2 linked regions of the Methylorubrum populi genome follow. The protein of the gene in region 1 interacts with the protein of each later gene in a pairwise test. Links are inferred from orthologs where the notes say so. Each region holds a gene or a part of one and is shown in the gene's direction. Other genes may lie near its edges.

Evidence for each region.
Region 2: the proteins of rpe (region 1) and eno interact in binary tests that used the Escherichia coli proteins (3 or more experiments, as listed by UniProt). The link is inferred for Methylorubrum populi from one-to-one orthologs.

What each region holds. Positions count from the first base shown.
Region 1 is NZ_AP014809.1:1,060,627-1,077,313, reverse strand. Bases 3,647-6,561 are described here. They hold rpe (ribulose-phosphate 3-epimerase), read left to right. Parts: upstream 3,647-4,719; coding sequence 4,720-5,403; downstream 5,404-6,561. Other genes in these bases: MPPM_RS04985 (OpgC family protein), read left to right, coding at 6,346-6,561; MPPM_RS04990 (HAD-IA family hydrolase), read left to right, coding at 5,397-6,158; MPPM_RS05000 (GNAT family N-acetyltransferase), read left to right, coding at 3,935-4,549; MPPM_RS05005 (Orn/Lys/Arg family decarboxylase), read left to right, coding at 3,647-3,935. Also shown: MPPM_RS28775 (tetratricopeptide repeat protein), read left to right, coding at 1-55; moaB (molybdenum cofactor biosynthesis protein B), read left to right, coding at 142-702; MPPM_RS05015 (porin family protein), read left to right, coding at 850-1,062; MPPM_RS05010 (TonB family protein), read left to right, coding at 1,131-1,493; more of MPPM_RS05005, read left to right, coding at 1,578-3,646; more of MPPM_RS04985, read left to right, coding at 6,562-7,491; MPPM_RS04980 (SGNH/GDSL hydrolase family protein), read left to right, coding at 7,404-8,417; MPPM_RS04975 (lipopolysaccharide biosynthesis protein), read left to right, coding at 8,534-9,910; MPPM_RS04970 (GNAT family N-acetyltransferase), read left to right, coding at 9,910-11,064; MPPM_RS04965 (hypothetical protein), read right to left, coding at 11,074-11,394; MPPM_RS04955 (MBL fold metallo-hydrolase), read left to right, coding at 11,858-12,670; MPPM_RS04950 (YebC/PmpR family DNA-binding transcriptional regulator), read left to right, coding at 12,989-13,735; MPPM_RS04945 (lipase/acyltransferase domain-containing protein), read left to right, coding at 13,909-14,805; MPPM_RS04940 (phosphoribulokinase), read right to left, coding at 14,919-15,779; MPPM_RS04935 (class 1 fructose-bisphosphatase), read right to left, coding at 15,926-16,687. UniProt on the Escherichia coli protein: Catalyzes the reversible epimerization of D-ribulose 5-phosphate to D-xylulose 5-phosphate.
Region 2 is NZ_AP014809.1:3,323,730-3,337,557, forward strand. The notes cover bases 597-3,413. They hold eno (phosphopyruvate hydratase), read left to right. Parts: upstream 597-1,268; coding sequence 1,269-2,558; downstream 2,559-3,413. Other genes in these bases: queF (preQ(1) synthase), read right to left, coding at 597-1,004; MPPM_RS15255 (FtsB family cell division protein), read left to right, coding at 2,701-3,012; pdhA (pyruvate dehydrogenase (acetyl-transferring) E1 component subunit alpha), read left to right, coding at 3,188-3,413. Also shown: MPPM_RS15240 (hypothetical protein), read left to right, coding at 9-527; more of queF, read right to left, coding at 543-596; more of pdhA, read left to right, coding at 3,414-4,237; MPPM_RS15265 (pyruvate dehydrogenase complex E1 component subunit beta), read left to right, coding at 4,341-5,789; MPPM_RS15270 (DUF5076 domain-containing protein), read left to right, coding at 5,800-6,078; MPPM_RS15275 (pyruvate dehydrogenase complex dihydrolipoamide acetyltransferase), read left to right, coding at 6,112-7,521; lpdA (dihydrolipoyl dehydrogenase), read left to right, coding at 7,715-9,154; MPPM_RS28540 (hypothetical protein), read left to right, coding at 9,399-9,551; MPPM_RS15285 (YoaK family protein), read right to left, coding at 9,663-10,370; MPPM_RS15290 (1,3-beta-glucanase), read left to right, coding at 10,706-11,212; MPPM_RS15295 (hypothetical protein), read left to right, coding at 11,330-11,590; MPPM_RS15300 (L,D-transpeptidase), read left to right, coding at 11,689-12,318; MPPM_RS15305 (PQQ-dependent sugar dehydrogenase), read right to left, coding at 12,341-13,687; MPPM_RS15310 (hypothetical protein), read right to left, coding at 13,708-13,828. UniProt on the Escherichia coli protein: Catalyzes the reversible conversion of 2-phosphoglycerate (2-PG) into phosphoenolpyruvate (PEP). It is essential for the degradation of carbohydrates via glycolysis.

The sequences.
Region 1 (16,687 bases):
CTGGATCATCGACGACCTCGCGGCGCACCTCGCGGCACTGAGAGGGCCGGTATGACCGAAGCGTCGAAACGAGCCCGCACCGCGCTCACTTGAGACACGTCCTATCTTTCGCTTGTCCGACCCCAATATGCCGAGCCGCACATGCCCGAAGTCTCGCCCGCATCCCGCGCCTTCATCCCCCTCTCCATCGCCGTGCTGACGGTGTCCGACACCCGCGTGCTCGCGGACGACAGGTCGGGCGACACCCTGGCCGCGCGGATCACGGAAGCCGGGCACCGGCTCGCCGATCGGGACATCGTGCCGGACGAGGTCGTGTCCATCCGCGAGCGGGTCGAGGGCTGGATCCGCGACCCCAGCATCGACGTGATCATCACCACCGGCGGCACCGGCTTCACCGGGCGCGACGTGACGCCGGAGGCGATCGAGCCGCTGTTCGAGAAGCGCATGGACGGCTTCTCGGCGGTGTTCCACCGGATCTCCTACGACAAGATCGGCACCTCGACCCTGCAGTCGCGGGCGACCGCCGGGGTGGCCGGGGCGACCTACATCTTCGTGCTGCCGGGCTCCCCCGGCGCCTGCAAGGATGCCTGGGACGGCATTCTGGTCCAGCAGCTCGATTACCGTCACCGGCCCTGCAACTTCGTCGAGATCATGCCGCGCCTCGACGAGCACCTGCGCCGGGGCGCCTCGGTCGTCGTCTGACCTCCGGACTCCCATGACGGTCGCGGCGACGCATCGATGAAGGGCCGACGCGGGTGAGGAACCGCGGTCGCAGCCGTCGGTTGATGTCGCGGTCGAGTCCATCAAGGACATGACGGTCTATAAGACGATAAGATTCGGGAGACGCTCATGAAACAGGTGATCTGTCTCACGGCGGCGGCGGTTCTCGTCGGTGCCGCAACCCTGAGCACGGCGGCCGTGGCCCAGAGCGCGAACACCGCGCAGATGACCGGCTCGAACGCCACCGGCGTGAAGCCCGAGGGCAGCATGAACAAGATGTCCGGCGCCGGCGGTCAGATGAAATCCAAGAAGATGACTTCGAAGAAAAAGAACGCGATGTGATCGGTTGAACGGTCACGCGTGCCGGGGGCGCCGCAGGGCGCCCCTTTTTCGTTGCGGAGTTCCTCGTTGTGGTTGCGTCACTCCTTCGGCCGGTCCTTCTCGCGGCTCTGATGCTGGCCGCCTCGCCCGGAAGCGGCTCCGCCGCGCCGCGGGTCGATGCGCGGGCGAAGGCCTGGGTGGCCGGAATCGTCAACCGCATCGGCACGGCGGATCGGTCCCCGGCTCCGGGACGCGGCGGGCAGGTGACGATCCGGGTGCGGATCGATGCGAAGGGCGCGCTCGACGGCGTCGAGATCGAGGAGGGGCCGGCCGCGCTCGGCGAGCGCGCGATCCGCGCCGCTCAGGCGGCCGCCCCCTTCCCGCCGCCCCCTGCCGGGCTGCTGACGCTGGAGGGTTTCACGGAGTTGAGCTTCCCCCTCACGCTGCGGTGACCCAGCGCCGCGGGCGGCTGTCATCGAATCGTCGCGGATGGATCGGAAAGGCAGGCGTTCCGTTCGCGAGGAGAGCCCCGCTCCATGGACTTCCACCGCCGCTTCACCGTGCTGATGTGCACCCCCGCCTTCGATCCGGATGATCTGGAGGGCGCGCGGGTCGAGCAGATCGTCGCGGCCGTCGAGTCGCGCGGATTCGAGGTGGTGCGGGCCCGGCGCGTCGAGGACGCCTCGATCGCGGTGCAGACGGACTCGGCGGTCGGCTGTCTCGTGGTGGATTGGGGCAAGCGCGGTCTCGAGGGCAAGGCGGCGGCCCTCATCGACATGATGCGCCGGCGCGGCCTGGAGATGCCGATCGTCATCATGGTCCGCCGCAAGCGGCTGGAGGACATCCCCGTCGAGTTGCTCGACTTCATCGACGGCTACATCTTCCTGGCGGAAGAGACTCCGGAATTCATCGCCCGCAACCTCGTCTCCCGCGTGACGCAATATGCCGACACGCTGAAGACGCCGTTCTTCGGCGCGCTGGTCGATTACGCCGAGGAGGGCAACCAGCTCTGGACCTGCCCCGGCCACAACGGCGGCATCTTCTACAACCGCTCGCCGATCGGCCGCATCTTCGTCGAGCACCTGGGCGAAGCGATCTTTCGCGACGACCTCGACAATTCGGTGCTCGATCTCGGCGACCTCCTGACCCACGAGGGCCCGGCCCTGAAGGCGCAGAAGGAAGCCGCAAAGATCTTCGGGGCGGAGAAGACCTACTTCGTCCTCAACGGCACCTCGGCCTCGAACAAGGTCGTGCTGGGCTCGCTGGTGGCCGAGGACGACCTCGTCCTGTTCGACCGCAACAACCACAAGGCCGCCCATCACGGCGCGCTGCTGCTCGCCGGCGGTATCCCGATCTTCCTCGAGACCGACCGCAACGCCTACGGCCTGATCGGGCCGATCTACCACGAGGCGCTCGACGAGCAGCGCATCCGCGAGAAGATCCGCGACAACCCGCTGGTGAAGGACAAGGAGGCGTGGCGCCGGGAGCGTCCGTTCCGCTGCGCGGTGATCGAGCAATGCACCTATGACGGCACGATCTACGATGCGCAGGCCATCGTCGAGCGGATCGGCCACCTGTGCGACTACATCCTGTTCGACGAGGCCTGGGCGGGCTTCATGAAGTTCCACCCGCTCTACCAGCGCCGCTTCGCCATGGGCCTGACCGGGCTCGACGAGACCTCGCCGGGCATCATCGCCACGCAATCGACCCACAAGCAGCTCGCGAGCTTCTCCCAGGCCTCGCAGATCCATACCCGCGACGGGCATATCCGCGGCCAGACCCGGCGGGTCGAGCACAAGCGGCTGAACGAGAGCTTCCTCGTCCACGCCTCGACCTCGCCGTTCTATCCCCTGTTCGCCTCGCTCGATGTCGGCGCGCAGATGATGAAGGGCCGCTCCGGTGTCGTGCTGTGGGACGACACCATCCGGCTCGGCATCGAGTGGCGGAAGAAGGCCCGCGCCATCCGCAAGGAGTTCGAGGAGCGCGAGGCCGACCCGAAGCGGCGCTGGTTCTTCGATCCCTTCGTGCCCGACGTGGTGACCGGCCCCGACGGCGCCGAGACCCCGTGGGAGTCGATCCCGACCGACGCGCTGGCCGCCGACGCCCGCTACTGGGAGCTGACGCCGGGCGCCTCCTGGCACGGCTTCACCCATGTCGGACCCAGCTCCGCGCCGGGCTTCGCCATCACCGATCCGAACAAGCTCACCGTGCTCACCCCCGGCTTCGACCGCAAGACCGGCGCCTATACCGAGCACGGCGTGCCGGCGCCGATCGTCGCGCAGTACCTGCGCGAGAACCGGATCGTGCCGGAGAAGAACGATCTCAACTCACTGCTCTTCCTGCTGACGCCGGGCGTCGAGTCGTCGAAGGCCGGCACGCTGATCTCCGGCCTCGTCGCCTTCAAGCGGCTGCACGACGACAACGTACCGCTGGAGGAGGCGATGCCGGAATTCGTCGCCCGGCGGCCCAAGCGCTACCGCGGCGTCGGCCTGCGCGACCTCTGCGCCGACTATCACAGCTTCCACCGCGAGTCGGGCACCTCGGCGCTCCAGCGCAAGCAGTTCATGCCCGAGCACCTGCCGCAGATGGTGATGGCGCCGAAGGCCGCCGCGCAGATGCTGACCCGCAACCGGGTCGATTACGTGCCGATCGCGCAAGCCGAGGGGCGCATCGCCACGACCCTGATGCTGGTCTATCCGCCGGGCATCGGCACGGTGCTGCCCGGCGAGCGTCTGGATGAGCGGGCGAAACCCATGCTCGACTACTTCAAGATGTTCGAGGCCGCCGCCAACCTGTTCCCCGGCTTCGAGGCGGAGATCCAGGGCGTCTACCGCGAGACCGACCCGGACGGGCGCATCCGCTTCCACACCTACGTCGTGCGCGAGGGCGCCTGATGGCGGCGGGCGCGGCGGCGATCTCCTCCCACGCGGACGTGGTGATCCGCCCCTCGTCGGACGCCGACGTGGCGGCGATGATCGCGATCTACGAGCGGCACATCCGCAAGGGTGTCGGCGATACCGGCGACTTCGAGGAGGAGCGCCTGCTGCCCGACGAACTGCGGCGGCGGCGGAAAAGCATGCGCAGCAAGCGCCTGCCCCACCTCGTCGCCGAGCGGGGCGGGCAGATCGCCGGCTACGCCTACGCCGTGCCCTTCCGCAAGCGCCCGGCCTACCGCTACGCCCTCAAGCACTCGATCTACGTCCATCCCGACCACCTGCACGCGGGAATCGGGCGCCGTCTGCTGCCGGCGCTGATCGAGGCCTGCGCGGCGGGCGGCTACCGGCAGATGATCGGCTATATCGACGCGAGCAACGAGGCCTCGTTGCGCCTGCACGAGGCCTGCGGGTTCGCCCGCGTCGGCTACCTGCCGGCCATCGGCTACAAGTACGGCCGCTGGAGCGACAGCGTCATCGTGCAGTGCGCGCTGGGAACCGGCGCCGACGACCAGCCCTCCGCCTGGAACCGGCCGGAGCCGGCGAGGTCCCTCTCGCTCCCGACGACGTCCTGAGGCTCGCAATGACGGCGGAGGGGTTCCGCCCTATCCGCGCCCGCTTTTTTGCGTGAAGCCGGCGAGCAACTTGCCGGCCGATGCACTAGATCGGTTGCAGGAAGCCCCTCCCTCCCAGGGCCGCCCGCATTTTTCCGCGGGGCGGCGCATCGTTGCTCCGAGCTGTTCCCATGACCATCCTCGCACCCTCGATCCTCGCCGCCGATTTTGCCAGGCTCGGCGAGGAGACGCGGGCCATCGCGCAAGCCGGTGCCGACTGGATCCATCTCGACGTGATGGACGGACATTTCGTGCCCAACATCAGCTTCGGCCCGGCGGTGGTGAAGGCGCTGCGGCCCTGGACCGACAAATTCTTCGACGTCCACCTGATGATCGCCCCGGCCGACCCGTATCTCGCTGCCTTCGCCGAGGCCGGCGCCGACGCGATCACGGTCCATGTCGAGGCGGGCCCGCACATCCACCGCTCGCTCCAGACGATCCGGGGCCTCGGCAAGCGCGCGGGCGTGGCACTGAACCCCGGCACGCCGGCCTCGCTGATCGAGCCGGTGCTCGACATGGTCGATCTCGTGCTGGTGATGACGGTCAATCCCGGCTTCGGCGGCCAGAGCTTCATCCACTCGGCGCTGGAGACCATCGCGCGCGTGAAGGCGATGACGGCGGGCCGGTCGATCGACATTTCGGTCGATGGCGGCATCACCCCGGAAACCGCCGGCCCCGCCGCGCAGGCCGGGGCCAACATCCTCGTCGCCGGCTCGGCGGCCTTCAAGGGCGGACCGGACCACTACGCGAAGAACGTCGCGGCGATCCGCGCCGCGGCCGACGCCGCCAGCGGGCGGGACGGCGTGCGATGCTGAGGGCGCTGATCTTCGACGTCGACGGGACGCTCGCCGAGACCGAAGACCTCCACCGCCAGGGCTTCAACCGCGCTTTTCAAGCGCTCGGTCTGCCCTGGCACTGGTCGCCGGAGCTCTACGCCGAACTCCTCAAGGTGATGGGCGGGAAGGAGCGGCTCGTCCACTACATCGAGCGCTTCCATCCGGAGGAGGCCGACGCCCTGAAGCGCCGCATGCTGGCGATCCACGATCTCAAGACCCGCTTCTACGGCGAGCTGGCGCAGAGCGGCGGCCTGTCCTTGCGTCCCGGCGTGCGGCGCCTCGTCGAGCAGGCGCGGGCCGAGGGCGTGCGGCTGGCGGTGGCCACCACCACCAGCCGGCCGAACATCGACCTGCTGCTCAGGCTCAACTTCCCGGACGGTGCGCAGCCCTTCGACGTGATCGCCGCCGGCGACGAGGCGGCGCAGAAGAAGCCGGCCCCCGACATCTTCGCGCTCGCCGTCCATCGCCTCGGCATCGACCCCTCCGAGGCGATCGCCTTCGAGGACTCGGCGGCCGGCATCCGCTCGGCGCTGGCCGCTGGCCTGCCGGTGCTCGCCACCCGCAGCCGCTACACCGGGAGCCATCGGCTCGACGGTGCCTTCTCCGCCGTGTCCGACCTCGGCGAGCCCGACGCGCCGCACGAACATCTCCAGGGCCATGTCTGGCCCGACGGCGTCGTCACTCTCGAGGCGCTCCGCGACTGGCATGCGGGGCATCTGCGCGGAGCGGCGTGAAAGCCCTCATCGCGGCCTCGACACCGCAGTTCCGCTTCCCAATCCGCCCCGGCGCAGTCTATCAGGGCGGCCGTCTTCCGCTCCGGGTCGCGGGTCCCGGAACGGCGCCGCGCCGGGCGTTTCGCGCGCCGCGCGGGAGGCCGGGACCCTGCCGCATCGTCGTCACACCGCCGGACCGTGGAGCCTGATGCGCGAGCCGAACGCGATCGATTTCTGGCGCGGCTTCGCGCTGGTGACGATTTTCATCAACCACATCCCCGGCAACTTCTTCGAGCGCTACACCTTCTCGCAGTACGGCATCTCGGATGCCGCCGAGCTGTTCGTGTTCCTCGCCGGCTGGTCGATCGGGCTCGCCACCCGCGGGCGCGACGGCCTGCCGGAGCCGCGCCTCATCACCGTGCTGCGGCTCCTGTCGCGCACCATCGAGGTGTACCGCGCGCAGATCACGATCATGGCGCTGGCGCTGGCGATGATCGCCGGCTGCGCGCTCTATCTCGATAATCCGCTGATTCTCGAATGGCACAATGCCGGCGGCTTCTTCGCCGACCCGATCCAGACCATGGTCGGCGTCGTGCTGCTCACCCACCAGCTCGGCTTCTTCAACATCCTGCCGCTCTACGTGGTGCTCATCGCGATCGCGCCGGCGGTCGTGCTGATCGGTCGCGTCAGCCGGGCGCTGCTGCTGGCGCTCTCGCTCTCGCTCTACGCGGCGAGTCTCGTCTTCGAGTGGAACTTCCCCTCCTGGCCCGGCGAGGGCGACTGGTTCTTCAACCCGCTCTGCTGGCAGCTCCTGCTGGTGCTGGGGTTCCTGTCGAACGAGGCGACGCGGGAATCGGAGCGACTGCAGCGCCTGTGGCGGCGCATGATGCCGCTCGGGATCGTCATCGTCGCGGTCGGCGTCGTCCTGGCCGTGCTGGAACTGCGGCCCGATCCGATGCTGGCACCCGAGCCGCGCCTGGTCTTCACCTTCGACAAGACCTACCTCTCACCCGCCCGGCTGATCCATTTCTGCGGCATGGTGCTCGCCTTCCAGGGCGTCTTCGCCCTGATCGCCCCGCATGTCGGGCGCCTCGCCCGTTTTCTGTCGGGTTTGGGGCGCAATTCGCTCGCCGTGTTCTCGATGGGATCGCTGTTGAGCCTCGCCGGACAGTTCGTGCGCTTCCAAACCGGCGGCGGTATCTTCGTTGACATTTCGGTCGTAGGCTCCGGCCTGATCGCACTGGGTTTCACCGCATGGTTCGTCGAATGGCGTTCCCGCAGACCGCGGCCGACGCGCAAGGCACCCGACGCCGCCTCGCCCGCCGACGCGCCGTCCTCCTCTGGCTCGGCCTGAGTCTCGCCTCGCCCGCGCTCGGCGAGACATCGGGCGCTCCACCGATGCCGGCTGCCGCATCGCCTGCCCCGTCGTCTGCCTCGTCACCCGCACCGTCCTCCGTGGCGGCGGAGGCGCTCGACCAGAGCCTGTCGCCCGAATGCCGGGTGCCCGGCTCGAAGCTCTACACCCTGGCACGGCTGAAGGCGGTCAAGGCCGCGCTCAAGGAGAAGCGGCCGATCCACGTCCTCTCGATCGGCTCGTCCTCGGCGGGGCTCGGCGCTTCCGCGAGCTACCCGGTGAAGCTGGAGAACGCCCTGGAGCAGGCGCTTCCCGACGTGCAGGTCGAGGTCGAGGCCCGCGGCCTGCCCGGCGAGGTGGCGAGCGGGGCGGGTGAGCGACTCCGCTCCATGGTCGCCGAGATGGAACCGGACCTCGTGGTCTGGCAGGTCGGCACCAACGACGCCCTCGCCCGCGTCGACATCGAGGCCTTCGGCGAGGCCCTCGACGAATCCGTGCAGTGGGTGAAGTCCCACGGCATCGACATCGTGCTCATCGACCCCGTCTTCACCGAGAGCCTGGCCGACGACGCCTACTACACGCAGATGGTGCGCACCGTGCAGGAGGTGGCCCGCCGCGAGGCGGTGCCGCTGGTCCACCGCTACGCGGCGATGCGCTTCCTCTCGACCCAGCGCACCACCGAGGCGCACATGCTGGGCCGCCATTTCCGGCTCAACGATCTGGGGCTCCGCTGCATGGCCGAGCACGCCACGCGGGCGATCACCCTGTCGCTGCTCCAGCCGGAATCGGCCAAGGACGGGACCAAGGACGGAGCCAAGGATCCGGGCAAGACGGATGCGGCGAAGGCCGACCACGCCACATCCGATACCTCGAAGACCGATCCGGCCCAGACCGGAACGCCCAGCCCGGCCCCGAAGCAGCCGTGAGGCCTGTGGGGGGCATTTGTCCGGCGCTCTTAACCCGCTCGAAATCCCGCGCTTCCTAGGCTGATCCCCGAGCGTGCCGGCCGTATCCGCGCCCGGCGCCCTTTCGGATGGCGCCCATGGCAGCGGACAAGGTGATCGCGGGCGGCCTCCCGCCATCCTCGCTCGAGGCTCTCTTCGTCCGGCTTCGGGCGGTGCGCGCCACCGCGGCGGTCGCCGCTCTCGGCGTGTTCGCGGTCCGCATCGGCGCGGCCGGGTTCGCCTACGGGGCGCAGGTGCTGATGGCCCGCATGATGGGCGGCACCGAGTACGGCATCTTCGCCACCGTCTGGGTCTGGATCGCCATCCTCGGCCATACCGCCACCTTCGGTCTGTCACAGGGCGCCTGCCGCTTCCTGCCCGCCGATCAGGCCATGGACCGCCTCGACAGCGTGCGCGGCTTCCTGCTCGGCGGGGCGCTGGCGAGCCTCGGCGGCGGTCTCGCGTTATCGCTTGGCGGCTTGGCCGTCGCCCTCCTGCAGGGCGGCCTGCTCGCCGGGCCCTACGGCACGCCCATCCTCGTCGCGGCCCTCGTCGTGCCGCTCTTCGCCTTCCAGGACTATCTCGAGGGTGTGGCCCGCAGTCAGGGCTGGCCACTTCTGGCCATCGCGCCGCCCTACCTGCTGCGCCAGGCCCTGATCATGGTCGCGATGATCGGCGCCGTGCTCGCGGGCGTCCCGGCCGAGGCCTGGGTCGCCGTCGCCTGCACGCTCGCCGCGACCGGGCTCGCCGCCGCCGTCCAGGCGGGACTCCTGCTGGTGCGCCTGCGGCGGCATCTGCCGCGCGGGCCGCGCCTCTACCGCTGGCGGCTGTGGCTGGCCGCTTGCCTTCCGATCGCGGCGGGCGACCTCGCCGCGAGCGCCTTCGGCTTCGTCGATGTCGTGATCCTCGGCTTCCTCGCGCCGCCGGAGGCCGTCGGTCTCTACTTCGCCGCGACCCGCATTCAGCAATTCGTGGCCTTCGTGCATTACGCGGCTTCGGCCACGACCGCCCAGCGCCTCGCCGCTGCCCGCGCGCGCGGCGACGAGGCGGGACTCGCCGATCTCGTGCGCCTGCAGGCACGTTGGACCTTCCTGGCGACGGCCGGAATCGGACTGGCCGTCGTCGCGGTGTCGCCGCTGCTGCTCGGCCTGTTCGGCGAGGGGTTCCGCGCCAGCCTGCCGGTTCTGGCGATCCTCGTGGCCGGCAGCGTCGCGGCGAGCCTGTTCGGCCCGGCCGAGGACCTGCTGACCATGCTCGGCGGGGAGCGGCTCTGCGCCGGGATCACCCTGGCGATGCTCGTCCTTGCCGCCGGGCTCTGCCTCGCCCTTGTCCCCTGGCTCGGGGTCGCCGGAGCGGCGGTCGCGGTGGCTCTGGCCCAGACGCTGCGTGGATTCGTCCTGGCGCTCGGCGCCCGATCCCTTCACGGCCTCGCGACGCCGGTCGTCGGATTTTCCCAGCGGAGTGCCGTCCGGTGATGCGCGCCCTTTCCCCGTCCGGACCGTTTCGGGTCGCCGTCGAGCCCGTTGCCGCGCTCGCGGCGGACGCCGCGGCCTGGGACGCGCTGGCCGTCCGGGCCGTCGCGCCCCATCCGTTCTACACGCGCGCCGTCGTCGGGGCGCACCGCGATCACGGCCTGTGTCACCCCCGCCTCTCGGTCGTGACGGTCCGCGAGGACGGGCGGATCGCCGCCCTCCTGCCCTTCGCCCTGCGCCCCGACATCACCGGCCTCGGTGCGGCGATCGCCCAGCCCTTCCACTCGCCCTACGTGACGGCGACCTCGCCGCTCGTCGCCGACGGTCCCGGCCTGGAGGGGCGGCTCGACGCCCTGGTCGAGGGCCTCGCGCTCGCCTCCGGCGGACGTGCTTGGCGCTGGCCGCTCCTCGCCAGTGCGGCGCTGCCTGGAGCCGGACTTCTCGCCGCCATGGTGCGGGCCGGCTGGCAGGTCGGCACCGTCACGCAATTCGAGCGCCCGGTTCTGGACCGGCGGACCGATTATGATGCCGTCCTCGCCGGCCATCCGCACAAGAGCCGCCTCAAGGACCTGCGCCGCCGCCGCCGCCGGCTGGAGGAGGCCGGGCTGCTCACGGTCCAGAGCGCGACGGAGGGGGCGGAGCTGGAGCGGGCGCTCGAGGATTTCCTGTCTCTCGAAGCCGCCGGCTGGAAGGGCAGTTCCGGCACGGCCTTGCGGAGCCGCCCGCAGACGGAGGCGTTCGCCCGCGCCCTGTTCCGGCCGCACGGCGGCGGGGAAACCGCTCCGGTGACCGTTCGGGCCGACCTGCTGCGCCTCGATGGACACACGATCGCAGCGAGCCTCGCCCTGATCTCCGGCAAGACCGCCTATCTGCTCAAGACCGCATACGACGAGGGCCTGCGCGCCCAGGCCCCTGGCCTGGTGCTGGAGGAGGCCATCATGCGCGCACTCCACGCGGACAGCTTTGCCGGGCGGCTCGATTCGGCGACGATGCCTGGCTCGGCGCTGGAGAGCCTCTATCCCGAGCGCGAGACCATCGCCGAGATCATCGCCCTGCCGCCGGGCGCCGGACTGATTTCCCTGGAACGGCGCCTGCGGCTCGCCCGGTTCGAGCATCGCGCCCGGGCCGAGGCCAAGCGGCTGCTGCGTCGGGGCTGAGGGGTACCCTCAGCGCGCCGTGTTCTCGCCGTTGTTGCGCTGGACGCAGCGGTAGCCGGCGAAGCAGTTCGGATCGTCGAGAGTCGGCTCGAAGGCGGGCCGGGCGGTGACCTCGTTCCGGCAGTCGCCGCTGTCGAGATGCACCATCTCGTAGGCGTTCGGGCTCGTGGCGAGCACGACGCGGCGCTGCCGCGCGACGATGGCCTGCACCGCCGCGCAGGTCAGGGACGGGGTGAAGGGCCGCTCCTGTGCCGAGGCTGCGGTCGCGGCGAGGCCGAGGATTGCCGTGCCGAGACACAGAGCATGAGGGAGGAGGAGCGAGCGCTGCATCGTCGTGGGGCCTGTCCGGGTTGGGCCGATCCCGGGCCAGAGGGATGAACTGGCGCGAGATCCCGTGTTCTGCCCCTTGAACCGTGTTCGCGCTAGGTCGGTTCTCGGGTTTCCGTCGCTGATCGATCCCGCCGGCCCCGCCGCGAGGGAACCGGACCGATCGCGCGGCTCTTCATCGGGGAAGACCCCGGAGACGCCCTTTGAGCCCGACCGACGCGACCCGCCCCGACGATCCTGTCGAGACGCCGAGTGCCCGGACCTACGAGCAGCGCCCGGTCGCCTCGCCGGCTCCGGGGCACCGTTCCCCGGCCCCGACCGAGCCGGGGGAGATGGACGCCGAGCCAGATGAGGCGAGACCCTCGGGCGACAGTCCCGGATCCGCGGACAGTCAGCACCGACGCGGCCGCTGAGCCTCTCGCCGACGCAAGCCGGACCCAAGCGGAACAAGAGCGGGGATGAGCCCGTGACGATCCATATCTGCGTCACCTGCGGAACCAGCTTCCCCGAAGCGTCGGCCCCGCCCGAGTGCTGCCCGATCTGCGACGAGGAGCGGCAATACGTTCCCGCGGCCGGTCAGCGCTGGACGACGCCCGAGGCGCTCGCGGCCGCCCATACCAATGCGTGGCGGCAGGTCGAGCCCGGATTGTTCGAGATCGAGACCCAACCCCGCTTCGGCATCGGCCAGCGCGCCTTCCTGATACCGACGTCCCGGGGCAATTTTCTCTGGGACTGCGTCGCGCTCCTCGATCCGGCCACGGTTGCGCTGGTCCGGGCACTCGGCGGCCTTGCCGGCATCGCGATCTCGCATCCCCATTACTACACCACGATGCCGGATTGGGCGGCCGCCTTCGACGCGCCGGTCTACCTTCACGCCCGCGACCGCGAATGGGTGATGCGGCCCGACGACCGTGTGGTGTTCTGGGAGGAGGACGAGCAAGACCTCGCCCCCGGCCTGACCCTGATGCGTCTCGGCGGCCACTTTCCCGGCGGCACGGTGCTGCACTGGCGGGAGGGGGCCGAGGGGCGCGGTGTGCTGCTGACGGGCGACATCGTGCAGGTCGGCGCGGATCGGAAGACCGTCTCCTTCCTGTGGAGCTATCCGAACTGGCTGCCGCTCTCCGGCGGCACCGTCGCCCGCATCGCGGCGCGCCTCGAAACGAGAGCGTTCGCGCGCCTCTACGGCGCCTTCGGCCTGCATGTCGCGGAGGATGCGAGCGCCGTCGTCAGCCGCTCGGCGGCGCGCTACCGGGCGCTCTTGGCGCAGGATCAGCCCTGACGTCGTCCCTCCCGTCGCCCCTGGCGGGTCTGGGGAACAGCGTCGCTCCGGCGAGCGCGCCCAGCAGTGCGGCGAGGCCGAACCGCCAGCCGCCCCCGCTCCGGTGCCCCGCCGGCCGGTCGTCGTGCCTAGGCGGTTCCTGTCTCATCCTCACGGAACGCCGGCGGGCGGGCACGGTTCGCCGAGATATGCCCCGCGTTGCCTCGGGGGGCAGCAGCGGCCTATAAGCGGAGCCCCCGACACATCCCGCGCGACGTCGAGGATCCTTTCGCACGCAAAGGAGCTCTCCGCCCGCACGAACGAGAAGACGAACCCGCCATGGCCGGGCATTCCCAGTTCAAGAACATCATGCACCGCAAGGGCCGCGTCGATGCGGTCCGCTCGAAGGTGTTCAGCAAGCTCGCCCGCGAAATCACGGTGGCGGCCAAGCTCGGCACGCCCGACCCGTCGATGAACCCGCGCCTTCGCGCCGCCATCCTCGCCGCCCGCGCCGAGAACATGCCCAAGGACAACATCGAGCGCGCCATCAAGAAGGCCGCGGGCAACGAGGGCGAGAACTACGAGGAGATCCGCTACGAGGGTTACGGCCCCGGCGGTGCCGCGCTCATCGTCGAGGCGCAGACCGACAACCGCAACCGCACCGCCTCCGACGTGCGCTCGGCCTTCACCAAGTCCGGCGGCAGCCTCGCCGAGACCGGCGCCGTCGCCTTCATGTTCGACCGGGTCGGCGTGATCGCCTTCGCCCCCGATGTCACTGATGCCGACACCATGCTGGAGGCCGCCATCGAGGCCGGCGCCGACGATGTGCGCTCGGATGCCGACGGCCACGAGGTCATCTGCGCCCAGGACGCCTACGGCGAGGTCTCGAAGGCGCTGGAGGCCCGCTTCGGCGAGCCGCGCCGCACCGGCCTGATCTGGAAGGCGCAGAACACCATCGACGTCGATGACGAGACCGGCGAGAAGTTGATCCGCCTCGTCGAAGTGATCGAGGACCAGGACGACGTGCAGAACGTCTACGTCAATTTCGCCCTGTCCGACGCGCTGGTGGAGAAGATGGGCGCGTAGCGCCCGCACGGCTCCCGGCGGCCACTTCACTCCACTGACGGCGAGGAGATTTCCGACAGGGGAACCATGTTGCCGATTTGTCGCGCGGATCGCCGAGGTTCGCGCGCTATATGCCCGGCAATGCCGGTGCCGAGCCGGCGAACGATCAATCGCCAGGCTCCCTCTCCCGATCGATGCAGGACCGCCCGCTCATCCTCGGCATCCACGGGCTGGCTAACAAGCCGCCGCGGGAAGAGAAACAGGCCTGGTGGGTCGCCGCGATCCGCGAGGGTCTTCGGCGAAACCTCGGCGAGGATCCGGCGGATCTGCCCTTCGACTTCGTCTATTGGGCCGATCTGCGCTACGACGCACCGCTCTCCGAGGACCACAACCGGGAGCCCTACTACCCGGCGCGGGGGAGGGGGCCTTTCCCGAGCGCCGACGGCGCCTGCGCCCCAACCCTGACCGACCGGCTCTACCGCATCGTCGAATGGGCGCAGGAGAAGACCGGGCACCTCGTTCTCGACGATTTTATCATCGAGCACCGGCTCGACGACCTGTGGGGCTATTACGAGGACGGCACGTTTCGCGAGGCCGCACGCGAGCGGCTGCGGGAGGCGCTGTTGCAGCATGCCGGCCGTCCGCTGATGATCGCCGCCCATTCCATGGGCTCGCTCATCGCCTACGACGCAATGCGGCAGCTCGAGCGCGACGGGCGCTGTCCGCATATCGACCACTTCGTCACCATGGGCGCCCCGCTGGGACTCGCCGAAATCAAGCATCGGCTGGCCGAGGAGCATGGCGCCTTGCAGGTGCCGTACGCGGTCGCCCGCTGGAGCAATCTCGGCGACCGTGAGGATCTGGCGACCGTCGGCACGACCTTGGCCGAGGCCTATGTCCCGAACGCGGCGGGCGTCGGCGTCACCGATTGCCCGGTGGTCAATGCCTACCGGCGCCCGCGTGGCGGCGTGAACCCCCACAAGTCCTATGGCTACCTGCGTACGCCGGAGTTTTCGCGAGCTGTGGCGGCGTTTCTCGATGGGGAGCGGGGGGCTGCACCCGTCGAGATGTCGGGTGTCGAGGGCGCCTGAGGGGCGTAGTCCCGCCCGTCATCGCGAGCGTCGGCGAAGCGATCCAGCGGCGCGACCTCCCCGAAGAGCGCGCTCTGGATGGCTTCGGTTTCGCCCCGCGAGGACGGGAAGCTTCACGCCAGCCGCCGCCGTCGTTCCACCAACTGCATGATGATCGGTGTCAGGATGAGCTGCATCGCCAGATCGAGCTTGCCGCCGGGGATGACGATGGAGTTGGCCCGGCTCATGAAGCTGTCGTGGATCATCGAGACGAGGTAGGAAAAGTCGATCCCCTTCGGATCCTTGAAGCGGATCACCACCATCGACTCGTCCGCCGTCGGGATCCAGCGGGCGATGAACGGGTTCGAGGTGTCGACCGTCGGCACCCGCTGGAAGTTGATGTCCGTCCACGAGAATTGCGGGCAGATCGTCTGCACGTAGTCCGGCATCCGGCGCAGGATCACGTCGGTCACGGCCTCGGTCGAGTAGCCGCGGGTCGAGCGGTCCCGGTGCAGCTTCTGGATCCATTCGAGGTTGATCACCGGCACCACCCCGATCTTGAGATCGGGATAGCGGGCGAGATCGACGTTGTTGTCGACGACGCAGCCGTGCAGGCCCTCGTAGAACAGCAGGTCCGAGCCCGGCTGGAACGGCTCCCACGGCGTGAAGGCGCCGACCGGCACGCCGTAACGGGCCGCGTCCGCGTCGTCGTGGGCATAGTGCCGGGTGCGGCCGGTGCCGGACTCGCTGTAGCTGCGGAACACCTCCTCCAGCTCGGGCAGGAGGTTGGCCCGCGGCGCGAAGTGGCTCAGCGTCGGCTCGTGCGCCATCATCGCGCGCATGGTGTCGCGATCGTAGGCGTGGAAGCCGTCGCCCTCGATATAGACGGCGCTGACGTCCTCCCGGCGGAAGATCTGCTCGAAGGTGTTGCGGACGGAGGTGGTCCCGGCCCCCGAGGAGCCGGTGACCGAGATGATGGGGTGACGCGCCGACATGGCTCTTCAGATGAATCGGGCCGAGTGCTTGGTTCCAGAAGGCGATGATCCCGCGTCATCGCCTTCTGCTCGCGCGAATGCGCAGCGGCGGTCGTCCGCCGGACGCTTCGTCTCCGACCATAGGCCGGGGACTATGCACCCATTGATCAACTCCGCATCAGGCCGCGCTGGCCGAACAGCGGCGAGCGGCCGGCGCTGGGCTGGCGCCCGTCATAGTACTTGGCCACGCACTCGACCTCCTCGGTGGATCCGAACACCAGCGGCGAGCGCTCGTGGATCTTGGTGGCGACCCGCTCCAGGATGCGGTGCTGGCCGTCGGTGGCGGCGCCGCCGGCCTGCTCGATCAGGAAGGCGATCGGCGCGGTCTCGTAGAGGAGGCGCAGGCGCCCCTGCGCGTAGCCCTTCCGGTTGTCGCCCGGATACAGGAACACGCCGCCGCGGATCAGCACGCGCTGCGCGTCCGCCACCAGGGCGGCGGTCCAGCGCATGTTGAAGTCGCGGTCGCGCGGGCCTTCCGTGCCGCGCAGGCAATCCTCGATGAAGGACTTCACCGGCCCGTCCCAGTGCCGGACGTTCGAGGCGTTGATCGCGTATTCGTTGGCGGTCGGCACGATCTTCATCGCGTCGTGGGTGAGGCGGAAGACCTTCTCCGCCCGGTCGAGGGTGAAGATGCGGGTGCCGTTGCCGAGCGTGACCACGAAGGTGGTGGCCGGGCCGTAGACGACGAAGCCGGCGGCCGTCTGGGTGGTGCCGGGCGTCAGGAACGAGGCGTTCGGATCCTCGCCCCGCATCACCGGGCGGATGCCGAAGATGGTGCCGACCACCATGCCGACGGCGATGTTGGAGGAGCCGTCGAGCGGGTCGATCGCCACCGCGAGTGGCGCGTCGCGCTTCAGCTCGACCACGTC
Region 2 (13,828 bases), 2.3 Mb from region 1 along the record:
GGGGAATCATGCCTGTCATCGCAGCCGTCGTCGGAGCGGTCATGACGGGGTTGATGTACTACTTCATCTACGGAAACGGGATGGAACAGCTCGACCGTTTCCTCGGTGACCGGCGCAATGCGAAGCTGAGGGCGCGCAGCGAAACCGCCTTCCGCGCCGCGCCGCTGCGCGCGATTCGCGACCCTGCCGATGCCGCCGGCGTCCTGATGATCCTGGTCGCGCTCGCTCGCGGCACCCCGACGCCGGAGCAGGAAGCGGTCATCGAGGCGGAGATGCGCAAAGTCACCGCCCCCGATGACGATCACGGCACGCGCATGGCCTATATCCGGCACGCCGCCGCCCAGGCCTCCGACGCCGACACCGCGGTCGACCATCTCGCCCCGCTCCTGCGCGAAAAGCTCGATGCGTCCGAGCGCGACGATCTCGAACGGATGCTGGAGGCGGTGGCCGTCGTCCATGGCGGCCCGATCGACGCGCAGGAGAAGCTGATCGCCCGCACCGTGCGCGTCCTGGCCGAGCCGCTGTGACGGCAGACGCGGCGATCAGCCCCGGCCGCGATAGGGCGCGACGCCCTGGTCCGGGAGCCAGACCGCTTTCGGCGGCTCGCCCGTCTGCCAGAACACATCGATCGGAATGCCGCCGCGGGGATACCAGTAGCCGCCGATGCGCAGCCAGCGCGGTTCGAGCAAGGTGGCGAGCCGCCGCCCGATCCCGACGGTGCAATCCTCGTGGAATGCGCCGTGATTGCGGAAGGCCCCGAGGTAGAGCTTCAGCGACTTCGACTCCACGAGCCAGCGGTCCGGCACGTAGTCGATGACGAGTGTTGCGAAATCCGGCTGACCCGTCACCGGGCAGAGCGATGTGAATTCCGGTGCGGTGAAGCGGGCGAGATAGTCGGTATCGGCATGCGGGTTCGGCACGCGGTCGAGTTGCGCGTCTTCCGGCGAGGTCGGGAGCGACGTCTGCCGTCCGAGTTGCTTGGCATGAGTCTCGATCGAATCCATCGATGCCCTATACGCGGCCCGCGCACGCCCGCCTATGGCAGGCCGTGAATGCCAGGGTTTCCATCGGATCGGCGGTGCGAGCCCGATAAAATTCGCTGCATCGCGCCGATTTTGTCGAAACAGCCCGGCCCCGAGCACCCGCCGGGAGCTTGCCGACGTCCCGAGGTTGGCGGATAAGCCCGCGACGCAGAGCGTCGCAGGACGCGCGGGCCTCGAAGGAATCCGCGAGACGGCCCCGCCGCGACGCGCCGCCAAGGAGCGCCCATGACCGCGATCACCAATATCGCCGCCCGCGAGATTCTCGACAGCCGCGGCAACCCGACCGTCGAAGTCGATGTCCTGTTGGAGGATGGGTCCTTCGGTCGCGCCGCGGTCCCCTCCGGCGCCTCCACCGGCGCGCACGAGGCGGTCGAGCTGCGCGACGGCGACAAGGGTCGCTACAACGGCAAGGGCGTGCTCAAGGCCGTCGATGCGGTGCAGACCGAGATTCTCGACGCGATCGGCGGAATGGATGCCGAGGATCAGGTCGCGGTCGACGAGGCGATGATCGCCCTCGACGGTACGCCGAACAAGGCCCGCCTTGGCGCCAACGCCATTCTCGGCGTCTCGCTCGCCGTGGCGAAGGCCGCGGCCGAGACCGCCGGCCTGCCGCTCTACCGCTACGTCGGCGGCGTGCAGGGCCGGGTGCTGCCGGTGCCGATGATGAACATCGTCAACGGCGGGGCGCACGCCGACAACCCGATCGACTTCCAGGAATTCATGGTGATGCCGGTCGGCGCCACCTCGCTGTCCGACGCGGTGCGGATGGGCGCGGAGATCTTCCACACCCTCAAGAGCGCCCTGAAGAAGGCCGGCCACAACACCAATGTCGGCGACGAGGGCGGCTTCGCCCCGAACCTGCCGTCGGCCGAGGCCGCCCTCGACTTCGTCATGGAATCGATCAATGCCGCCGGCTTCAAGCCCGGCAGCGACGTGGTGCTGGCGCTCGACTGCGCCGCGACCGAGTTCTTCAAGGACGGCGCCTACCACTACGAGGGCGAGGGCCAGACCCGCTCGATCGAGGCCCAGGTCGAATACCTCGCCAAGCTGACCGCGGCCTACCCGATCCTCTCCATCGAGGACGGCATGTCCGAGGACGATTGGGAGGGCTGGAAGCTCCTCACCGACCGGATCGGCAACCGGGTGCAGCTCGTCGGCGACGACCTGTTCGTCACCAATGTCGAGCGTCTCGCCCGCGGCATCGAGTCCGGCACCGGCAACTCGATCCTCGTGAAGGTCAATCAGATCGGCTCGCTCACCGAGACGCTCGCCGCCGTCGATATGGCTCAACGTGCCGGCTACACCGCGGTGATGTCGCACCGCTCCGGCGAGACCGAGGATTCGACGATCGCCGACCTTGCCGTCGCGACGAATTGCGGGCAGATCAAGACCGGCTCGCTCGCCCGCTCGGACAGACTGGCCAAGTACAACCAGCTCATCCGCATCGAGGAAGGCCTCGGTGCCCAGGCTCTCTACGCCGGCCGCAGCGCGATCCGTCAGCTCGCCGGACGCTGAACCGTCCCGCAATCGGGTATGAGATCGAGGGCGCGCCCGACCGGTCCGGTCGGACGCGCCTTTTCGCAAGCTCGGACCCGGCCGTGATGGTGGCGGATGGAAACCCTTTCTTCACCCTGTTCGGGCGAAGCTTTCACCCGCCATGGTCATCCGTCGCCGCGTCCGCGCCATCGTCGTTCCCGCCGTCCTGTGGACGGTCTCCGCCCTCGTGGTCGGCTACTTCGTGCATCAGGCCGAGAGCGGCAGCCGCGGCCTGGAGGCCAAGCGGGTTCTGAAGGTCGAAGCCTATGGACTGACCCAGGAGTTGAACGCGGCGAAAGCGGAGCGGGCCACCTGGGAGCACAGAGTGTCCCTGCTGCGAAGCGAGCAGATCGACCGCGACCTTTTGGAAGAACGAGCGCGCGTTGTCCTCGGGCGGGTTCACGCAAACGACCTTGTGATTATCGGTCCGTGAATTTTATTTCCGCGGTGTTCAACTCGTAAAAGTTTCATTTGCACTGTCTTCGCAGCCAGACCCTTGCTGCAATCGTAGCGGTAACAGCACTTGATGGCTGTCAGCACGCCCCTCGATTTCCGCAAATCGCTGCCCTAGAACCCCTGCCAACAGAGCGTGATGTTGGGAGGACGCGATGGCTGCGGGCAGCGAGGCGGGGAAACCTGCGGCGGGAACGGACGCGCCGCAACATCAGCCGGCTCCGAATATTCCCCAGTTCACGAAGGACGAAGATCTTCACGCCTATCGCGAGATGCTGTTGATCCGCCGCTTCGAGGAGAAGGCGGGACAGCTCTACGGCATGGGCCTGATCGGCGGCTTCTGCCATCTCTATATCGGCCAGGAAGCGGTCGTCGTCGGCATGCAGATGGCCGGCGAGGACGGTGACCAGAACATCACCGGCTACCGCGATCACGGTCACATGCTCGCCTGCGGCATGGATCCGAAGGGCGTGATGGCCGAGCTGACCGGGCGCCGCGGAGGCTATTCCCGCGGCAAGGGCGGCTCGATGCACATGTTCAGCCGCGAGAAGCAGTTCTTCGGCGGCCACGGCATCGTCGGTGCGCAGGTCGCGCTCGGCACCGGCCTCGCCTTCGCCGACGCCTACCTCAAGAACGGCAAGGTCAGCTTCACCTATATGGGCGACGGCGCGGCCAACCAGGGTCAGGTCTACGAGAGCTTCAACATGGCGGCTCTGTGGAAGCTGCCGGTGGTCTACGTGATCGAGAACAACCGCTACGCCATGGGCACCTCGGTGGCCCGCGCCTCGGCGCAGACGGACTTCTCGAAGCGCGGTCTCTCCTTCGGCATTCCCGGCGAGCAGGTCGACGGCATGGACGTGCGCACGGTCCGCGAGGCCGCGGCACGTGCGATCAACCACGCCCGCTCGGGCGAGGGCCCCTACATCCTCGAGATGCAGACCTACCGTTATCGCGGCCATTCGATGTCCGATCCGGCCAAGTACCGGTCGAAGGACGAAGTCTCGAAGATGCGCGACGAACACGATCCGATCGAGATGGTGCGCAAGCGCCTGCTCGAGGCGCACGGCGTACCCGAGGCCGACCTGAAGGGCATCGACGCCAAGGTCCGCGAGATCGTCAACGAATCCGCCGACTTCGCGACGCACGATCCGGAGCCCGATCCCTCGGAGCTCTGGACCGACATCCTCCTCGAAGCCCGCGCCTGAACGTGTCCCCGACACGCCTCCGGCCGGTTGGGCCGGAGGTTGGCGAGGCCTTCGCAAAAACACGCCCGACCGTCGACGCACCCGGATCGATAGAGCAGCGCAAATGGCGACCGACATCCTGATGCCCGCCCTCTCTCCGACCATGGAGGAGGGAAAGCTCGCCAAATGGCTGAAGAAGGAGGGCGATCCGGTCAAGGCGGGCGATGTCCTGGTCGAGATCGAGACCGATAAGGCCACCATGGAAGTCGAGGCGATCGACGAGGGCATCCTCGCCAAGATCCTCGTCGCGGACGGGACCGAGAACGTCGCCGTCAACACGCCGATCGCCATCATCGCCGAAGAGGGCGAGGACGTCTCGGCCGCGGCCGCGAGCGGCGGCAAGGGCAAGCCCAACGGCGCCTCCGGCGGCGAGCCCGCCCCGACCCCCGACATGCAGGCCGAGGGCATGGCTGACGCCTCGGCCGCGTCCGCCAAGACCGGGGATGACGCGCCGAAGGCCCAGGCCGCACCGGCCGTCATCACCAACAAGGCGCCCGATCCGGTGATGGAGGAGTTCCCCGCCGACTCCCCGATGAAGACCATGACCGTGCGCGAGGCCCTGCGCGACGCCATGGCCGAGGAGATGCGCAAGGACGAGAAGGTCCTCGTGATGGGCGAGGAGGTTGCCGAGTACCAGGGCGCCTACAAGATCACGCAGGGACTGCTTCAGGAATTCGGGGCTCGGCGCGTGGTCGATACGCCGATCACCGAGCACGGCTTCGCCGGTATCGGCGTCGGCGCGGCCTTCATGGGCCTGAAGCCGATCGTCGAGTTCATGACGTTCAACTTCGCCATGCAGGCGATCGACCACATCATCAACTCGGCGGCCAAGACCCTCTACATGTCCGGCGGACAGCTCGGTTGTCCGATCGTCTTCCGCGGCCCCAACGGCGCGGCCGCCCGTGTCGGCGCGCAGCACAGCCACGACTACGCCGCGTGGTACTCCAACGTGCCGGGCCTCAAGGTGATCGCGCCCTACACGGCCTCCGACGCCAAGGGCCTGCTTAAGGCGGCGATCCGCGATCCCAACCCGGTGATCTTCCTCGAGAACGAGATCCTCTACGGCCAGTCCTTCCCGGTGCCGGAGATCGACGACCTCGTGCTGCCGATCGGCAAGGCGCGCATCCACCGTCCCGGCAAGGACGTCACCATCGTCTCCTTCTCCATCGGCATGACCTACGCCCTCAAGGCGGCGCAGGCGCTCGCCGAAGAAGGCATCGAGGCTGAGGTGATCGATCTGCGCACGATCCGTCCGATGGACAGCGCCACGGTGGTGGAATCGGTCAAGAAGACCGGCCGCTGCGTCTGCGTCGAAGAGGGCTTCCCGCAATCGGGCGTCGGCGCCGAGATCGTCGCCCGCCTGATGGTCGATGCCTTCGACTATCTCGACGCTCCGGTTCTGCGCGTCACCGGCAAGGACGTGCCGATGCCCTACGCCGCCAACCTCGAGAAGCTGGCTCTTCCGAGCGTGGCGGAGGTCGTCGAGGCGGTCAAAAGCGTCTGCTACAAGTAAATACAGGTCAATGTCGGAAAAATTCGAAGAACTCGAGATCCCGCCCGACGCTCTGGAACAGGGCGGGATTGAGATCGTGCGCGCCTCGATCGTCGATGGAGCTGTGAGCGTGGCGCTCCGGCGGGCCTTCGACGACCCGGCCACCTGGGGCCGCCTGCTCATCGACCTCGCGCGGCAGGCCGCCCGCGCCTACGCCCTGGAGGCGGACATCTCGGAGGAGGAAGCCTTCGAGCGCATCCGTGCCGGGTGGGAGGCGGAGAGCCTCGCCCCCAACAACCCACTCAACTGACCCTTCCTCTCAAGGCCGCTCGGGAACGACACGATGCCGATCAACGTCCTGATGCCCGCGCTCTCCCCGACCATGGAGAAGGGCAACCTCGCCAAGTGGCTCAAGAAGGAGGGCGACGCCGTCAAGTCCGGTGACGTGATCGCCGAGATCGAGACCGACAAGGCGACCATGGAGGTCGAGGCGGTCGATGAGGGCGTGCTCGCCAAGATCCTCGTGGCCGAAGGCACCGCCGATGTGCCGGTCAACGAGCTGATCGCCCTGATTGCGGAGGAGGGCGAGGATCCGGGCAGCGTGCAGGCGCCCAAGGGGGGCGCCGAAGCGAAGACCGCCCCGGTCGAGCCGAAGAGCACCCCCGACCAGAACGCCGCGCCCGACGGCGCCCACGCCTCTTATGCCCGGGTCGATCAGGCGCCCGAGGGCGCCAAGCCGAACGGCGCCGCGCAGCCCACCAGCCAGGGTTCCGGCGGCCGCGTCTTCGCCTCGCCGCTCGCCCGACGCATCGCCAAGCAGGAGGGCGTCGAACTCTCCGCGGTCAAGGGCTCGGGTCCGCATGGCCGCGTGATCCAGCGCGACGTGCAGGCGGCGATCGAGGGCGGCACGGCCAAGGCCGGCGCCGCGGCCAAGCCCGAGACCCAGGCCGCCGCTCCGGCGGCGGAGAAACCCGCTCCGAAGGCGGCCCCGGCGGGCGGCGCCCCGGCCGGTCTCAGCCTCGATCAGGTCAAGGGCTTCTACGAGAAGGGCAGCTTCGAGGAAGTGCCCCTCGACGGCATGCGCAAGACCATCGCCAAGCGTCTCACCGAGGCGATGCAGGTCGCCCCGCACTTCTATCTCACCGTCGATTGCGAACTCGACGCGCTGATGAAGCTGCGCGAGACGCTCAACGGCTCGGCCGGCAAGGACAAGGACGGCAAGCCGCTGTTCAAGCTCTCGGTGAACGACTTCGTTATCAAGGCGATGGGTCTCGCCCTTACCCGCGTTCCCGCCGCCAACGCCGTCTGGGCCGAGGACCGCATCCTGCGCTTCAAGCATGCCGAGGTCGGCGTCGCGGTGGCGATTGACGGCGGCCTGTTCACGCCGGTGATCCGCAAGGCCGACCAGAAGACGCTCTCCGCCATCTCCAACGAGATGAAGGATTTCGCGAGCCGCGCCCGGGCGAAGAAGCTGAAGCCGGAGGAGTACCAGGGCGGCGTCACCTCGGTCTCGAACCTCGGCATGTTCGGCATCAAGCACTTCACGGCGGTGATCAACCCGCCGCAATCGACAATCCTCGCGGTCGGCGCCGGCGAGAAGCGGGTCGTCGTCAAGGACGGTGCCCCGGCGGTGATCCAGGCCATGACCGCGACGCTCTCCTGCGATCATCGTGTCCTCGATGGGGCGCTCGGTGCCGAGCTGATCGCCGCCTTCAAGGGCCTGATCGAGAACCCGATGGGAATGCTCGTCTGAGGTCAGCCGACACGAACCTCCGACCTGTTCTCTCGGGGATGTGTTGGAGGGCCGGGCGGTTCGCAACGGAGCACACCAGCGTCGTCCGTCCGGTGCCGACCGCCCCCATCCTCTCATCCGCGACTGCGGCCCGAACGGCGCCATCCCCACTCTCGACCCCGCCCCGGAAGAGGGAGGGGAGCAGGAGGCCTTGATGTCCGAAACCTACGACGTCCTTATCATCGGCGCGGGGCCCGGCGGCTACGTGACCGCGATCCGCGCTGCACAGCTCGGCTTCAAGACCGCCGTGGTCGATCGTGAACATCTCGGCGGCATCTGCCTGAACTGGGGCTGCATCCCGACCAAGGCGCTGCTGCGCTCGGCCGAGATCTACCACTACATGCAGCACGCCTCCGATTACGGGCTCTCGGCCAAGGAGGTCAGCTTCGACGCGGCGGCGATCGTGAAGCGCTCCCGCGGCGTGTCGGGCCGGCTCAACGGCGGCGTAGGCATGCTGCTGAAGAAGAACAAGGTCGACGTGATCTGGGGCGAGGCCTCGATCGATGCGGCCGCCAAGGGCAACGAGCCCGGCAAGGTGACGGTCAAGGAGACCAAGCGGGCGGAGCCGCCGAAGGGCGCCAAGGGCGCCGGCACCTATTCGGCCAAGCACATCATCGTCGCGACCGGCGCGCGGCCCCGCGTGCTGCCCGGCATCGAGCCCGACAAGAAGCAGATCTGGACATATTACGAGGCCATGGTGCCGGAGGCGATGCCCAAGAGCCTGCTGGTGATGGGCTCCGGCGCCATCGGCATCGAGTTCGCCTCGTTCTACCGGACCATGGGCGCCGAGGTGACGGTGATCGAGCTGCTGCCGCAGATCCTCCCCGTCGAGGATGCGGAGATCGCCGGCCTCGCCCGCAAGCGCTTCGAGAAGCAGGGCATCAAGATTCTCACCGGCGCCAAGGTGACGAAGGTCGAAAAGGGCGCCAACTCCGTCACCGCCACGGTGGAGGACGACAAGGGCAAGACGCAGCAGCTCACCGCCGAGAAGCTGATCTCGGCCGTCGGTGTCGTCGGCAATATCGAGAATCTCGGGCTCGAGAAGCTCGGGGTGAAGATCGAGCGCGGCGTCGTCGTCACCGACGGGCTCGGTCGCACCAACGTGCCGGGCATCTACGCCATCGGCGACGTGGCCGGTCCGCCGATGCTCGCCCACAAGGCCGAGCACGAGGGCGTCATCTGCATCGAGACCATCAAGGGCCTGCACACGCACCCGATGGACAAGGGCAAGATCCCGGGCTGCACCTATTGCCACCCGCAGATCGCCAGTGTCGGCATCACCGAGGGGAAGGCCAAGGATCTCGGTCTCTCGATCAAGGTCGGCCGCTTCCCCTTCGCGGGCAACGGCAAGGCGATCGCGCTGGGTGAGCCGGATGGTCTGATCAAGACGATTTTCGATGCCAAGACCGGCCAGCTGCTCGGTGCCCACATGATTGGTGCCGAAGTGACCGAGCTGATCCAGGGTTATGTCGTCGCGATGACCCTCGAGACGACCGAGGAAGAGCTGATGCACACGGTCTTCCCGCATCCGACGCTCTCCGAGATGATGCACGAGAGCGTACTCGACGCCTACGGTCGGGTGATCCACACCTGAACGGATCGGCGAGGGCCGAATGTCTTCGAAGGGTGCGCCGGAGCGGGCTCGATGCCGCGCTCGGGCGCACCCTTCGTTTTTCCGGCAATGCCTCTGACCTCGCCCCATCCCGCGCGGGTCGGTACGAATTTAGCGGTGGATGGTGGTAACGGTACGGATTGAATACGCTTTGGTTGCATCTTCGCCGATAAGGCCTCGCGTATACCGGGCGTCAAGCGCCCGTGCTGCGAAGATCGGCCGATCCATGATCCTACGTGTCCTCCTGCTCATCATCGGCCTCGTGGGCATCTACGCGTCGCTGACGGCGATGCAGGTTCATCTCTACGTCACGCTGCTGCTGCTGTTCCTTTGTGCCGGGCCGCTGAGCTACGTCGTCTTCCGTGAGGAGCACGAGTAGACGCTGCCGGTCGAACGACGCTTCCATGATTGGCGCAATCCTAGGCCCCAGCGCCGCTGGCCATCACCGTCGAGGACATCGATCCCCCGGCGGGGCAGCCCTGGAACGAACTCAAGACGCGTTCAGTCGACGCGCTGAAGCAATACCGGCGAGCGCCAACAGAGCCAGCAATCCGGCGGCGACGAACAGAAGGGCGCTGCCGAGAACGCGCCACGCCATTACCCCCATCATGCCGCCGGCCAGGAAGGCCGCCACCGTCACTGCGTAGAGATACATCTTCTCCCGATCCGGGCTCGACCCGTCGCCACCGCGCGACAGCAGACGTGCCAGACCGATCCCGAGATCCGTCACCATGCCGGTCACATGGGTCGTGCGCACGCGGGCATCGGTGATCTGCGTGATCGTCGCGTTCTGCAGGCCGAGCAGGAAGCTGAGGCCCGTCACGAGAACAGCCCCCTGCCAGACCCCGGGCAGCGAGAGGCCGAGAACGCCGAGACTGACGAGCAGCAGGGCCTCCGTCAGCACGCTGTAGGCGTAGACGCCACCGAGCCGGTGCTGACGGCCCGCGCTGATGAGCATCGTGGCGCTCATGGCACCCGCCAGGAAGGCGGTGATGAGGGCCAGAATCGGCAGTGCGCGCGCCACCTCGCCGAGGCCGAGGTGATCGGCCACTGCCGAGACGTTGCCGGTCATGTTCGAGGAGAACGTCCCGAAGGCGCAGAAGCCGGCGGCGTTCAGCGCACCGGCGATCCCCGCGAACGACCCGGCAAGGCGCCGGTCGATGCCTGGCGTTCGGCTTTGGCCTTCCTGGACGAGCATGGGCGGGAACCAGCGATCGAAAAGTCAGGGTCGCGACCAGTGTAACCGCAAGATTCCTTACGTGACCTGGCCAACCGTCCGATTGTCTCGCGCCGTCGAGGCGTCGATGCTTTTTCTCGGCCGTTTGATGCTTCTGATGGCCGTACCTCTCTTGGTCACCGTCGTTCTTCCCTCGTCGTGAGCGAAGGCCCGGAGGTGATCATGGATCGCCCCTCTGCGGGCAGCCGACCCCTTCGGAAGCGCTTCGATCCCTTTCCGGCCAGCCGGAAACTGCGCCGCCGATGCGGCGTTGGCCAGATGTGCTCGAGAAGACTGACGCGCGGGAGGGTGTGTCTATGGCGACGATCGGGACGCTTCGGTTCGGCCTCTTCATCCTGAGTCTCGGGCTCGGCGGTGCCCCGGCCCCGGCGCAGACCGCTGCCGGTACGGGGGTGCCCTCCGGCTTCACAGCGCCTGGCCTTCCCTTCGGCCCCACCTCGACGGTCCCGACGGTCGCGGCACCGACCCCGACCATGGCCCTCGCCAATCCCGGGGGCCTGAGCTTCGGCGGTGGGTCGGGGATTTCCGGCCTCGGTGCGTCGAGACCGGGCATGGCCACCAGTGCCGGCGGCTTGAGTCTCGGCAGCGGCGGTGCATCCACCGCAATCGGGGGCGCCGGCCTCGCGTCCGGCGGCGGCGGGGTCGCAACCTCGGCACGGCGGCCGCTGGACGACGTGACGGGCAGTATCGGGTCGGGCGGAGGCGGGGCGCCGGCGGGCGCCGGCATCTCCGGCGGCGCCGGCTTCTCCCGACGGCCAACCGACGCTTATTTCGACCCGCTCATCGGCTCCGGCATGCGCTGACGACATGGATTGCGATCGCGGGAGAGGATGTCCACAGCCTCGATCGGTCTCCGTAAGGTCTCGTTAACCATTTCGGCATGTTCTATCTTCGTTCTCACACCGAGTCGGAGAGAGACCATGCCCAAGCCCCAGACGGTCGAGCGCAGTCACGGCACCGACGCCCGCTTCGCGGGTTCGGGACGGGAGAGGGCAGCTGCCTGCCCCGTAGAAGACATCGCCCAGGCCTATCTCAGCAGCACGCAGGGCGATGCGGGGATCGCCCTGCGCTGCGCCATCACCGACGCGCTATCGGATCTGATGGAGGCCGAGCGCCGAGCCCGCGAGAACAGCCGCCTCATTTCCCGTGGCTTCGTCCGCAGCGCGTCGCGGGATCGATGAACGCCGGAGACGACGTCACCTTCGTGGCGTTGAGACGCACCGCTTGAAGCGCGGCCCGAGGAGGGCATGTTGCAGGCATCGAAGTCGGGACGATCGCCATGCGCCTGCCTCTCCTCAGATTTCTCGCGAGCCTCACCCTGATGGCCGCGGCTCCCGCGGCCCGGGCTGATCTCGTCATCGCCGTCGATAAGGATGCTCAGCGCATGAGTGTCGTGGTCGACGGCTCGACCCGCTACAACTGGCCCGTCTCGACGGGGGTCGCGGCCCATGACACGCCGAACGGCAGCTACCGGCCATTCCGCATGGAGAAGAGTCACTTCTCCCGCGAGTGGGACAATGCGCCGATGCCCCATGCGATCTTCTTCACGCAGGTCGGCCACGCGATCCACGGGACGACCCACACCCGCCGGCTCGGCCGCGCCGCCTCGCATGGCTGCGTCCGCCTCTCGCAGCGCAACGCCGCCACGCTGTTCGCCCTCGTGAGGCAGCAGAAGATGGCCAACACCCGGGTCGTCATCGACGGCAGCGTCGGGGACGCTCCGGTGGCCGGCGTCGAGAGGCCGACGCGGACCCGCTCCGCCCGGCGTGGCAACGACGAGGGTGTGGTGGCGGTGCGGTCCCGCGGCCGGGCCTGGGAGGACGAGGCGTACGGCCCGCCCGTCCGCCGCTCCCGGGACGTGTTCGACGAAGGCTACGGCGTCGGCGTGGGTTACGGCGATCTGTACTGACGCCTGACGGGGCGCGGTCGGATCAATTCGACGCCGTCGCGCCGGTCACCCGCCAGACCGTGTTGCCGACATCGTCGGTCACCAGCAGCGCACCGGTTCTGTCGATCGCCACGCCGACGGGCCGTCCTTGCGCCTTCTCGTCGGCGTTGAGGAAGCTGGTCAGCGCATCCACGGGCGCGCCGACGGGCTTGCCGGCCTGAAACGGCACGTAGATCACCTTGTAGCCGCTCTTCGGGCGACGGTTCCACGAGCCGTGCTGGGCCACGAACAGACCGCTCTTCCAGGCCTCCGGCAAAGTCGAGTTCATCGAGAAGGCGATACCGAGGGAGGCCGTGTGCGTGCCGACGGCGTAGTCGGGCGCGATGGCCGATCTCACCTTTTCCGGCTGCGGCGGCTGCACCCGTTCGTCCACGTGTTGACCCCAGTAGCTCCAGGGCCAGCCGTAGAAGGCCCCTTCCTTCACGCGGGTGATGTAGTCGGGCACCAGATCGCTGCCGATCTCGTCGCGCTCGTTCACCGCGGTCCACAACTCGCCCGTCGCCGGCTCGAAGGCGAGGCCATTCGGGTTGCGCAGGCCGGTGGCGTATTCGCGCATCGCCTTGGTAGCGAGGGTGTATTCCCAGATCGCGGCACGGCCCTTCTCGATATCGAGGCCGTTCTCGCCGACATTGCTGTTCGAGCCGACGGTGATGAAGAGCTTCTTCCCGTCCGGGCTCGCAACGACGTTCTTGGTCCAGTGGTGATTGATACCGGAGGGCAGGTCGACGACCTTTTCCGGGGTTGCCGTGATCTCGGTCTGCCCCTCGGAATAGGGGATGCGGACGAGCGCGTCGGCATTCGCCACGTAGAGGTCGGAGCCGACGAGGGCCATCCCGAAGGGGGAGGTCAGCCCCTTGAGGAAGACGTGGCGTTCCTCGGCCACGCCGTCGCCGTCCCGGTCGCGCAGGAGCACGATGCGGTCGGCGCTGGCGCCGCCGGCCCCTGCCATGCTCTTCACCTTGTCGGCGACCCAATCAGTGATGCTGGTGGAATGATCGCCGGATTTCGGCGCTTGGCTCTCGGCGACGAGCACGTCGCCGTTGGGCAGGACGTAGGGCCAGCGCGGATGGTCGAGCCCGGTGGCGAAGCGGGCGACGCTCAAGCCCTGCGCCGCCTTCGGATTGGCGCCTTCGCTCCAGCCCGCCACGCGGGCGATGTTGACGGTGGGCATCAGCGTCGGGTTCGGTGCCGGCAGGGTCGGGTTCGAGCCGCTGCTCGCCGCCACGTCGAGGGCGGCGGATTCCGGATAGACGACGAAACGCAGGAACGCCGCTCCACCGAGCAGAACGACGGCGAGCGCGGCGAGGCCGATCTTGGCGGAGGTACGCATCGAAACCTCGACGAAGCGGGTCAGGCGAGTGTCGCAGCGGCCTGCGCGGCAACCTCGTCCGCCCCGGGATGGCGGCGGGTGGAATAGTAGAGCCCAATCGCATTCCAGAACGCGTCGCGCTGCTCGACAGTGAAGCGCTGC